Regions from separate parts of the Streptomyces sp. NPDC127097 genome, predicted to be linked through region 1. Evidence: riboswitches for the same ligand, from Rfam matches in the RefSeq annotation. Region 1 holds a riboswitch; each other region holds the start of a gene.
The links. Region 1 has a riboswitch for cobalamin ahead of ACFWJW_RS12790 (HoxN/HupN/NixA family nickel/cobalt transporter). Riboswitches for the same ligand answer to the same signal wherever they lie in the genome.
Positions count from the first base shown of each region.

Region 2: linked by a shared signal. The riboswitch ahead of ACFWJW_RS34845 (cobalamin biosynthesis protein) and the one ahead of ACFWJW_RS12790 (HoxN/HupN/NixA family nickel/cobalt transporter) in region 1 are both predicted to bind cobalamin.
Region 3: linked by a shared signal. The riboswitch ahead of metE (5-methyltetrahydropteroyltriglutamate--homocysteine S-methyltransferase) and the one ahead of ACFWJW_RS12790 (HoxN/HupN/NixA family nickel/cobalt transporter) in region 1 are both predicted to bind cobalamin.

Region 1 covers NZ_JBHXFI010000012.1:115,077-118,317, forward strand. Annotated here, with positions in the region: gene ACFWJW_RS12780 (MarR family winged helix-turn-helix transcriptional regulator) at 33-668, shown strand; gene ACFWJW_RS12785 (alpha/beta fold hydrolase) at 665-1,513, shown strand; cobalamin riboswitch at 1,623-1,839, shown strand; partial or broken gene ACFWJW_RS12790 (HoxN/HupN/NixA family nickel/cobalt transporter) at 1,849-3,007, shown strand; gene ACFWJW_RS12795 (VOC family protein) at 3,212-3,241, opposite strand, start outside.
Region 2 covers NZ_JBHXFI010000079.1:14,213-17,453, reverse strand. Annotated here, with positions in the region: gene ACFWJW_RS34855 (caspase family protein) at 1-284, opposite strand, end outside; gene ACFWJW_RS34850 (hypothetical protein) at 290-727, opposite strand; cobalamin riboswitch at 930-1,080, shown strand; gene ACFWJW_RS34845 (cobalamin biosynthesis protein) at 1,234-2,319, shown strand; gene ACFWJW_RS34840 (cobyric acid synthase) at 2,402-3,241, shown strand, end outside.
Region 3 covers NZ_JBHXFI010000004.1:1,354-4,594, forward strand. Annotated here, with positions in the region: gene ACFWJW_RS05215 (Ig-like domain-containing protein) at 1-131, shown strand, start outside; gene ACFWJW_RS05220 (aldo/keto reductase) at 229-1,287, opposite strand; cobalamin riboswitch at 1,474-1,661, shown strand; gene metE (5-methyltetrahydropteroyltriglutamate--homocysteine S-methyltransferase) at 1,834-3,241, shown strand, end outside.

The sequences.
Region 1 (3,241 bases):
ATGGGGACGACGAGGGACCTGAGGGGGCTGCGGTGAGGGGTACCGAGGGGGAGGGCGCCGGAGGGCCGGCGGCCACCGAAGATCTGCTGTACGACGTCATCCGACGTCTGTGGCCGCTGCACCGCACGGTCGTGCGCGCGGTGGAGCGCGAGCTGGCCGACACCGGCATGACCGCCGGCGAACACGCGCTCCTGGACGCGCTGCGCACCGAAGGTCCGCGTACCGTCCCGCAGTTGGCGCGTTCGATGGGGCTCGACCGCCAGCCGGTGCAGCGCTGGGTGAACCACGCCGCGGAGCTGGGCCTGGTCGTCACGGCCCCGAATCCCGCCCACCGACGCTCGCCCCTGATCCGGCTGACGACCGAAGGCACCGCGGCGATACGCGGGGTCCAGCAGTTCGAGGCGACGGAGCTGCGGCAGCGGCTGGCCGACCTGCCCGCCGAGGACGTCCGCACCGCGCTGCACGTACTCGACCGACTCGGCGAGGAATTCCGGCACCTGGCGAACGGCTCGCGCGTTCAACCGGAGGAAACCGACAGTCAGGGCAGTCGGGACAGTCGTCGCAGTGAAGGCAGTAACGGCAGGAACCGTAGTAACGGCAATTCTGACGGCCACGACGACAGACCCGCCCCGCCCCCTCTCATGCACAAAGGACGGTCAGGAGAATGACGCGGAGAATCACCGCCTGGTCCGAGATCGACAACGGCATCGTGCCGATCGACGAGGGCGAGCTGTTCTACGAGACGGCCGGCTCGGGCCCGGCGGTGGTGCTGCTGCACGGCGGCATGCTCGACCAGCACATGTGGGACGAGCAGTTCACCTGGCTGGTCAACTCCGGCCTGCGCGCGATCCGTTACGACGCCCGCGGCCATGGCCTGTCCTCCACGGTGACCGGCGACTTCTCCCACCACGACGACCTGTGCGCCCTGCTGGACGCCCTCGATGTCCCCAGCGCCGTCCTCGTCGGCCTCTCCCACGGCGCGCGGGTCGCGCTGGACACCGCCCTCGCCCACCCCGGCCGGGTGACGGCCCTCGCGCTCGCCTCCCCGGGAATCAGCGGCCGGGCCTTCACCGACCCCTTCGTCCTGGCGCACATCAAGGAGCAGGTGGCGGCGATCGGCGCACCGGACGGCGCGGAGCGGTATGTCGAGCACTTCCTGCGGATATGGGTGGACGGGCCGCATCGTGAACCGTCCGCGGTGCATCCGGGATTCCGCGAACGGATGCGCGCCTCGGCCGCGGCCAATGTGGAGGTCCATGCCGACGGAATGGGCGCCGGAATGCCCCTCGAAGTCGGCGCCGCCGACCGCCTCGGGGAGGTCCGGGTGCCGACGGTCGTATTCGACGGCGACCTCGACAGCCGGGACATCTCCGCCAACGCCCATGCGATAGCCCTGACCGTCCCGGGCGCCCGAAGGGTCCGAATACCGGGTGCGGCCCATATGGTCAACCTGGAGAACACCCCGCTCTTCGACCACGAACTGCACGCCTTCCTCTCGTCCCTGGACTACTGACCCACCGCGACCGGCCCACCACAACCGGCCCCCTGTGACCGGTCCATTGAGGGCAGTGCCCCCATGGAAGGCGAAAACCCCCACGCACCGCGTACCGCGAGGGCGGCGGCTAGAGTGGCCGGGCCGTGGTGTTCGGGAAGCCGGTGACGGACCTTGTGGTCCCAGCCCGGAGCGGCCCTCGCCACTGTGATCGGGGAGTTTCCACCCCTTCCGCGGGCGCCTGGCGCGCCCGCGGCGCCACTGACCGCAGCCCGCGGCCGGGAAGGCCGGGGCGGACGCGGACACACCCGTAAGCCAGGAGACCGGCCACGGCATCTCACGAACTGATCCACGAGGTGCTGGAGCGTGACCGCCCGGATGGCCCTGTCCACCGATACCCCGAACTCCCCTGCCCCCGCCACGTTCCGCTGGCGCCGGCAGGACACCGTCCGTACCGCGGGCCTGATGGCCGTCATAGCCGGGCTGCATGTCGTGGCCTTCGGCGTGCTCTTCCTGCTCGTGGTCCCGAACCACTACTCCGTCGGAAGCCAGGTCTTCGGCGTCGGGCTCGGCATCACCGCATACACCCTCGGTATGCGGCACGCCTTCGACGCCGACCACATCGCCGCGATCGACAACACCACCCGCAAGCTGATGGCCGACGGCAAGCGGCCGGTCTCGGTCGGCTTCTGGTTCGCCCTCGGCCACTCCAGCGTGGTCGTGGTGATGGCGGCCCTCGTGGCCGGCGGTGCCCAGCTCGCCGGCACGCTGCTCAACGACGAGTCCCGTACCCACCAGATCCTGGGCACCGTCGGCACCACGGTCTCGGGCACCTTCCTCTACCTCATCGCCGCCCTCAACCTCATCGCGCTGGCCGGGATCTGGCGGGTCTTCCGAGGCATGCGCGACGGCCACTATGACGAGGCCGAGCTGGAGCAGCGCCTCGACGCGCGCGGCTTCATGAACCGTTTCCTGGGACGGTTCACCCGCTCCATCTCGCGCCCCGGCCAGATGTTCCCGCTCGGCTTCCTCTTCGGGCTCGGCTTCGACACCGCGACCGAGGTGACCCTGATGGTGATGGCGGGCAGCGGCGCGGCGGCGGGCCTGCCCTGGTACGCGATCCTGTGTCTGCCGCTGCTGTTCGCCGCCGGGATGAGCCTGTTCGACACCCTGGACGGCACCTTCATGAACTTCGCCTACCAGTGGGCGTTCGCCAACCCGGTGCGCAAGGTCTACTACAACCTCACCATCACCGGTCTGTCGATCGCCGTCGCCTTCTTCATCGGCACCATCGAGCTGGTGACCGTGCTGCACGACAAGCTCGGCCTCAACGACGCGCTCACCGGCTGGATTTCCGGCCTCGACCTCGACAACGTCGGCTTCATCATCGTCGGCCTGTTCGTGGTGGTGTGGGCCGCGGCGCTGGCGTACTGGCGTCTGGCCGGCGTCGAAAAGCGCTGGGCGGAGCGGGCTCGGCGAGCCGAGTCGCCGGAGCAGACCGCGCCGGGAGCCTGAGGAAGCGCGGGCCGGCGCCTGCTCCCGCACCCCGGCCGCGCCCTCCCGGATGCCCGAACCGGTCCCGGCCCCTCGGGCCCCGGTCCGGTCGAGCGCCCGCGGGTCCCAATCCGGACGGGCGCCCGCGGGCGGCCGAGCCGGCCCGGCGCCCTCAACTGCCCGAGCCGCTCCCGGCCCCTCGCTCCCCCGGCCCGGTCCGGCGCCTCAGGTGGCCGAGCCCGCCGCGGCGCCCGT
Region 2 (3,241 bases), on a different contig from region 1:
CCGCCGTCCGGGCCGACCCGGCCGTGGCCGGAGAAGTACACCAGCAGCAGTCCGCGGGCCTCCTGGGTGACGGCGTCCAGGGCCTGTTCGACCTCCCAGGGCTCCTGGGGCCGGCAGATGACGACCTCGCCCTTGGTGAAGAGGTCGGTGCCGGGGGCGAGCAGGACGCGTTCGAGCTCCTGGGGGTTGTCCCGCACGGCGGGGAGCGGCCGCAGGTGGCGGTAGTCGTCGACACAGATCAGCAGCGCCCGGTTGACCTTGCCCCGTGCGTCGTATTCGGACATCCGGCTCAGTCCCCGGCGGTGCTGCCGCCCCCGTTCGCCGGGCTGCCCGGATCGGGGCGTTCGGGGGCCGGGGCGCCCGGTGCCGGGTCGCCCAGTGCGCGCAGTTCGCCGTCCCCGGCGCCGACCGCCACGGCGGGCCGTTCGCCGGTGTCACGTTCCTCCCTGCGGCGGCGCAGCCACTCGCGCAGGGCGATGGTCAGGCTCTTGGTGATCTCGGTGGCGACCGCGCCGACCACGACCAGGATCAGGTCGTCGACGCCGATGGCCATGTCGCCGGGGCCGTCGTCGCGCTCCCCCGCCGGCCGCAGTTCCCAGTCGTGCGACCGCCCGTTCAGCCAGGGCTCGCGCTCCAGCCACGCCTTGAGGTCCTCGACGTCCTGGTCAGGATTGTTCGTGCCCGTGATCCTGATACGGATCTCTTGACGGTCAGCGCGCTGCGGCATCCCCCGGCCCCCTTCCGGCGGCCCCTTCGCCGCCGTGCACCAGATAGTGACGCGGGATCAGGTGCGCGGGCAACCGTCCGTGACCCCCCAGCCACGCTGTGGCGTGCACCACAGCGCCTGCCACGGGGCAGCGTCGCAGGTCAAGGGTGAGTTGACGGCGTTCGCGGGGCGTGGTGGACTGCCGGAGCCAATCGGCGACAGCAGAGGAAGTCCGGTGCGAATCCGGCGCGGTCCCGCCACTGTCACCGGGGAGCGTTCCTCCAGCGAAGGCCACGGTCCGCCTCGCATACGTCGGATGATGTACGCGGGACTGGAAGGCCGGAGGACACGCCGATCCGGGAGCCAGGAGACTCTGGTCGCCGTCACGTCGAGCCAGGGCGCGGACCCTGAGTGAGGACATACCGCCATGCCCGGCCGCCCCTTGAGATCGCCACTGCCCGCCGCCGCAGGGCTCCTTCGGGGCCGGGCGGCACGTCACGGACACGCCCTGACGGCGGCCTGACCCGATGCGCGGCGAACACGCGGGATATGTGTGCGGCGCGGCCCTCGGCTTTCTCGGCGACCTGATCGCGGCGGATCCGCCGCGCGGCCATCCGGTGGCCGCGTTCGGCCGGGCCGCGGGCGCCGTCGAGCGCCGACTGTGGCGCGACCACCGTGGTTACGGGGCGGCTCATGCCGTGTTGTGCGCGGGCGGGGCCGCGGCCGGTGCGGCGCTGGTGGAGCGCGCCCTGCGGGGCGATGCTCCCGCTGCTTTGCTGTCGCTCCGTGGTGGCGGTGGGGTCGCGCTGACCGCGGCGACGGTCTGGGCCGTGCTGGGCGGCACCTCGCTGGGCCGGGAGGCGCGGGCCGTCGGCGGGGCGCTGACGGCGGGTGATCTGGACGTGGCACGGGAGCGGCTGCCGCATCTGTGCGGGCGCGATCCGCAGGCGCTGGACGGGCCGCAGATGGCCCGTGCGGTGGTGGAGTCGGTCGCCGAGAACACCTCCGACGCGGTGGTGGGCGCCCTGGTATGGGGTGCGTTGGGCGGGGTGCCCGGCCTGGTGGCGTTCCGTGCCGTGAACACCCTGGACGCGATGGTGGGGCACAAGTCGCCGCGCTACCGCCGCTTCGGCTGGGCCGCGGCCCGGCTCGACGATCTCGCCGGCTGGCCCGGCTCCCGGCTGACCGCCGCGCTGACCGTGCTCGCGGGCCCCGACCGGCGCGGTGCGCTGCGGGCCTGGCGGGCGGACGGCGGGGCGCATCCGAGCCCCAACGCGGGCCCGGTGGAGGCTTCGTTCGCGGGTGCGCTGGGCGTACGGCTGGGCGGCACGCTGGCGTACGGCGGGCGGGTGGAACACCGTCCGGTGCTCAACGGCGCGGCGCCGCCGGTGGCGGTGCCGGACATCGAACGGGCGGTGCGGCTCTCCCGCCGGGTGAGTGTGCTGGCGCTGGTCACGACGGTGGCGGCGCGGGCGGCCGTCGGCGTGGCGCGGGCGGCGGTGGCTCGGGGGACCGTGGCTCGGGTGGTGGCCCGGGGAGCGGTTGCTCCGCGGGCCGGGGGGCGCGGGCGTGAGGCGGGACCGGTATCCGGGCGTAAGGCGGGAGCGGTATGAGGCCGTCCGTTTTTTCCCCGCCGCCCACCCCCCTTCGGGGGGTGGGCGGGTGTAGTGACCCGAAGCGCAGGAGGAGGACCCGGTGAGCGGGCGGTTGAGGGCAGCCGGCGGGGCGGTCGGCGGTGGTCTGCTGGTGGCCGGGACGACGTCCGACGCCGGTAAGAGCGTGGTGACGGCCGGGATCTGCCGCTGGCTGGTCCGGCAGGGCGTCCGGGTGGCGCCCTTCAAGGCACAGAACATGTCGCTGAATTCCTTCGTCACGCGCGAGGGCGCGGAGATCGGACGGGCCCAGGCGATGCAGGCCGCCGCGGCGCGGGTGGCGCCGACCGCGCTGATGAACCCCGTGCTGCTCAAGCCGGGCAGTGACCGCAGCAGCCAGGTGGTGCTGCTGGGGAAGCCGGTGGGGGAGCTCAGCGCCCGGGGGTACTTCGGGGGGACGTCCCAGGGGAAGGCGCAGTACGCGGGCCGCCGGGAGCAGTTGCTCGGGACGGTGACCGACTGCCTCCAGGAGCTGCGGCGTACCCATGACGCGGTGATCTGCGAGGGCGCCGGCAGTCCCGCCGAGATCAATCTGCGGCGTACCGACATCGTGAACATGGGCCTCGCACGGGCCGCCCGTATCCCGGCGGTCGTGGTCGGTGACATCGACCGCGGCGGGGTGTTCGCCTCGTTCTTCGGCACCACCGCGCTGCTGTCCAAGGAGGACCAGGCGCTGGTCGCGGGCTATCTGGTCAACAAGTTCCGGGGCGATGTGACGCTGCTGGAGCCGGGCCTTGCGATGCTGCGCGGCCTCACGGGGCGGCAGACGCTGGGCGTGCTGCCCTTCGCGCACGGCCTCGGCATCGACGAGGAGGACGGACTGAGAGTGTCGCTGCGCGGCGCGGTGCGCGAGAGCGTGGTGGCTCCGCCGCACGGGGCGGAT
Region 3 (3,241 bases), on a different contig from region 1:
ACTTCCTGACCATCGGCTCCACGGTCGAGGTCAAGAACACCACCAACACCAACAAGACCGACGTCGGCAACGGCCTGGAGGTCTGGCAGGAGAGCTGGCAGCAGTGGCAGCAGCGCAGCGCGCTGCGCTGACCCGGCCCGCGCTCCCGCGGTAGCCGAACGGACGCCGCCGCCTGACTGCTCAGGCGGCGGCGTCCGGCTTTGGGGCGACCCGCGTTGCGGCGTCCGGTCAGCGGATGTCGCTCGTCGTACGGCGGTGGGTGGAGCGCCGGTCCTCGATCTCGGCCCAGCGGTCGCCGTAGACGTTCTCGATGACGCCCGGCTGCCGCAGGAAGTCGTGCGGGAAGCCCAGCGGCACCTCGCTGGTCCGGTCGAGCCGGTCCAGCGCGTCGGCGTCCAGGGTGAGGTCGACGGCGCCGAGATTGTCGCGCAGCTGGCTCTCCTTGGTGGCCGCGATGATCGGAATGATGTTGCCGGGCCGGCTGCGCAGCCAGGCCAGGGCCACCTGTGCGGGGCTCCAGCCGCCCTGCTCGGCGACCTCCAGCACCGCGGTGAGGGTCTCCTCCTCAAGGTGGTTCGGGGTGGCGCCGTCGTCCGCGGTGGCCAGCCGGCCGGTCTCCCCGCGGCGGTACTTGCCGGTGAGCTTGCCGGCCGCGAGCGGTGCCCAGGCCAGCACGGCCAGATCGAAGGCGCGGGCCTGCGGCAGCAGCTCCCGCTCCGGCGTCCGCTCCAGCAGGTTGTAGCGCAGCTGCGAGCCCGCGAACGCGGTCCAGCCGCGCAGTTCGGCAAGGGTGTTGGCCTGCGCGATCTCCCAGGCGGGCCAGTCGGACACCCCGATGTAGAGCACCTTTCCCGAGCGCACCACGTCATCGAGCCCCCGCATGACCTCCTCCACCGGCGTGAAGTTGTCCCGGGCGTGCACCCACAGCACATCGAGGTGGTCGGTGCGCAGCCGGTCCAGGCTCGCCTCCACCGACCGCACCAGGTTCTTGCGGTGGTTGCCCGCCGCGTTCACATCGCCCTGGTGGGTCATGCAGGTGTACTTGCTCGCCAGGACGAAGCGGTCCCGGCGGCCTTCCAGCAGCCCACCGAGGATCCGCTCGGAGGCGCCGCCGGTGTAGATGTTCGCGGTGTCGATGAAGTTGCCGCCCGCGTCCGTGTAGGCGTCCAGGATCCGGCCGCTGGTGTCCTCGGCGGCGCTCTGGCCCCGGTCGTCGCCCATGGTCATGGCGCCCAGGCTCAGCTCGCTCACCCGCAGACCGGTCCTGCCGAACAGTGTGTAGCGCACGAGGTTCCCTTCGTTCAGCGACAGCGGTAAGTCGTGCGCCCACGCTAGGAGCTGGAGCGCACTCCAGGGCAAGCCACGGCACCGCGGGCGGGGGCGCGTTGCCGTCCCGGCGGTGGCCGATGTCACCTATGGGAGGTCCGGTGGCGGTGTCCCCCGCGGGCGGCAGCGCCTAGGCTGGCGCGTGCAACTGGTTCGCCCTGCCCGCCAGGCAGGCGCGTCGCAAGAGGGAACCCGGTGGAATTCCGGGACTGCCCCGCAGCGGTGAGTGGGAACGACCGCCGTCATACGCACTGGGCCCGGCCGGGTCTGGGAAGCGACGGCCAGTAGATGTCCGCCTTCGGCGGATGTGCCCGCGAGTCCGAAGACCTGCCAGTGCCCCCGCGCGACCGGTGTGCGGGGTGATCTCGGTGACCTCGAGGGCGGGTCGGCGGACACATCGGGCGGGCACGGCCGGCGGAAGAGCGCCGGGTCCCGCCGGGTTTGCCGTTCCTTCGCGCCCCCGACTGTCCCGTGGTCCATGGAGACAGACTCGCGAAGGAGAGTTCCGTGACCAGCAGGTCCGCAGCCGCGGCAGCACGAGCGACCGTGCACGGCTACCCCCGTCAGGGGCCGAACCGTGAACTCAAGAAGGCCATCGAGGGCTACTGGAAGGGCCGCGTCGGCGCCGACGCGCTCCGTACCACCGCCGCCGGTCTGCGCCGCGCCAACTGGCGGCAGCTCGCCGAGGCCGGCGTCCATGAGGTGCCGACCGGCGACTTCTCGTACTACGACCACGTCCTGGACACCAGCGTGATGGTCGGCGCGATCCCGGCGCGGCACCGCGCCGCGGTGGCCGCCGACCCCCTGGACGGCTACTTCGCGATGGCCCGCGGCACCCAGGACGTGGCGCCGCTGGAAATGACCAAGTGGTTTGACACCAACTACCACTACCTCGTCCCGGAGTTGGGGCCGGACACGGTCTTCGCCGCGGACTCCGCCGCGCAGGTCGCCCAGCTGACCGAGGCACTCGGCCTCGGACTCGCCGCGCGGCCGGTCCTCGTCGGGCCCGTCAGCTACCTCCTGCTGGCCAAGCCCGCGCCCGGCGTCGCGGCCGGCTTCGATCCGCTGACGCTGCTCGACCGGCTGCTGCCCGTCTACGCCGAGGTGCTCGCCGATCTGCGGGCGGCCGGCGCCCGCTGGGTGCAGCTGGACGAGCCGGCGCTGGTGCAGGACCGCTCCCCCGCCGTGCTGAACTCCGCGGCCCGCGCCTACCGGGACCTCGGTGCGCTCACCGACCGCCCGCAGCTGCTGGTCGCCTCGTACTTCGACCGGCTGGGCGAGGCGCTGCCGGTGCTGGCCAAGGCGCCCGTCGAGGGCCTGGCGCTGGACTTCACCGGCCCCGCGGCCGGCAACCTCCAGGATCTCGCGGCGGTCGGCGGGCTGCCCGGCAAGCGGCTGGTCGCCGGCGTCGTCAACGGCCGCAATATCTGGATCAACCACTACGAGCAGTCGCTGGCGACCCTGGGCACGCTGCTCGGACTGGCCGAGCGGGTCGATGTGTCGTCCTCCTGCTCGCTGCTGCACGTCCCGCTGGACACCGGGGCCGAGCGGGACATCGACCCGCAGATCGCCCGCTGGCTGGCCTTCGCCCGGCAGAAGACCACGGAGATCGTGACGCTGGCGCGCGGTCTGTCCCGGGGCACCGGCGCCATCGCGGCCGAACTCGCCGCCAGCCGCGCGGACCTGGCCTCCCGGGCGGGCTCGGCGCTCACCCGTGACCCGGCGGTGCGGGCCCGCGCCGCGGCCGTCACCGAGGCCGACGGCCGCCGATCCCAGCCGTACGCCGAGCGGTCCGCCGCCCAGCGCGCGCACCTCCGGCTGCCGCTGCTGCCGACCACCACCATCGGCTCGTTCCCGCAGACCGCCGCGCTGCGCACGGCGCGGGCGGAGCTGCGGGCCGGGCGGCTGGACGCCG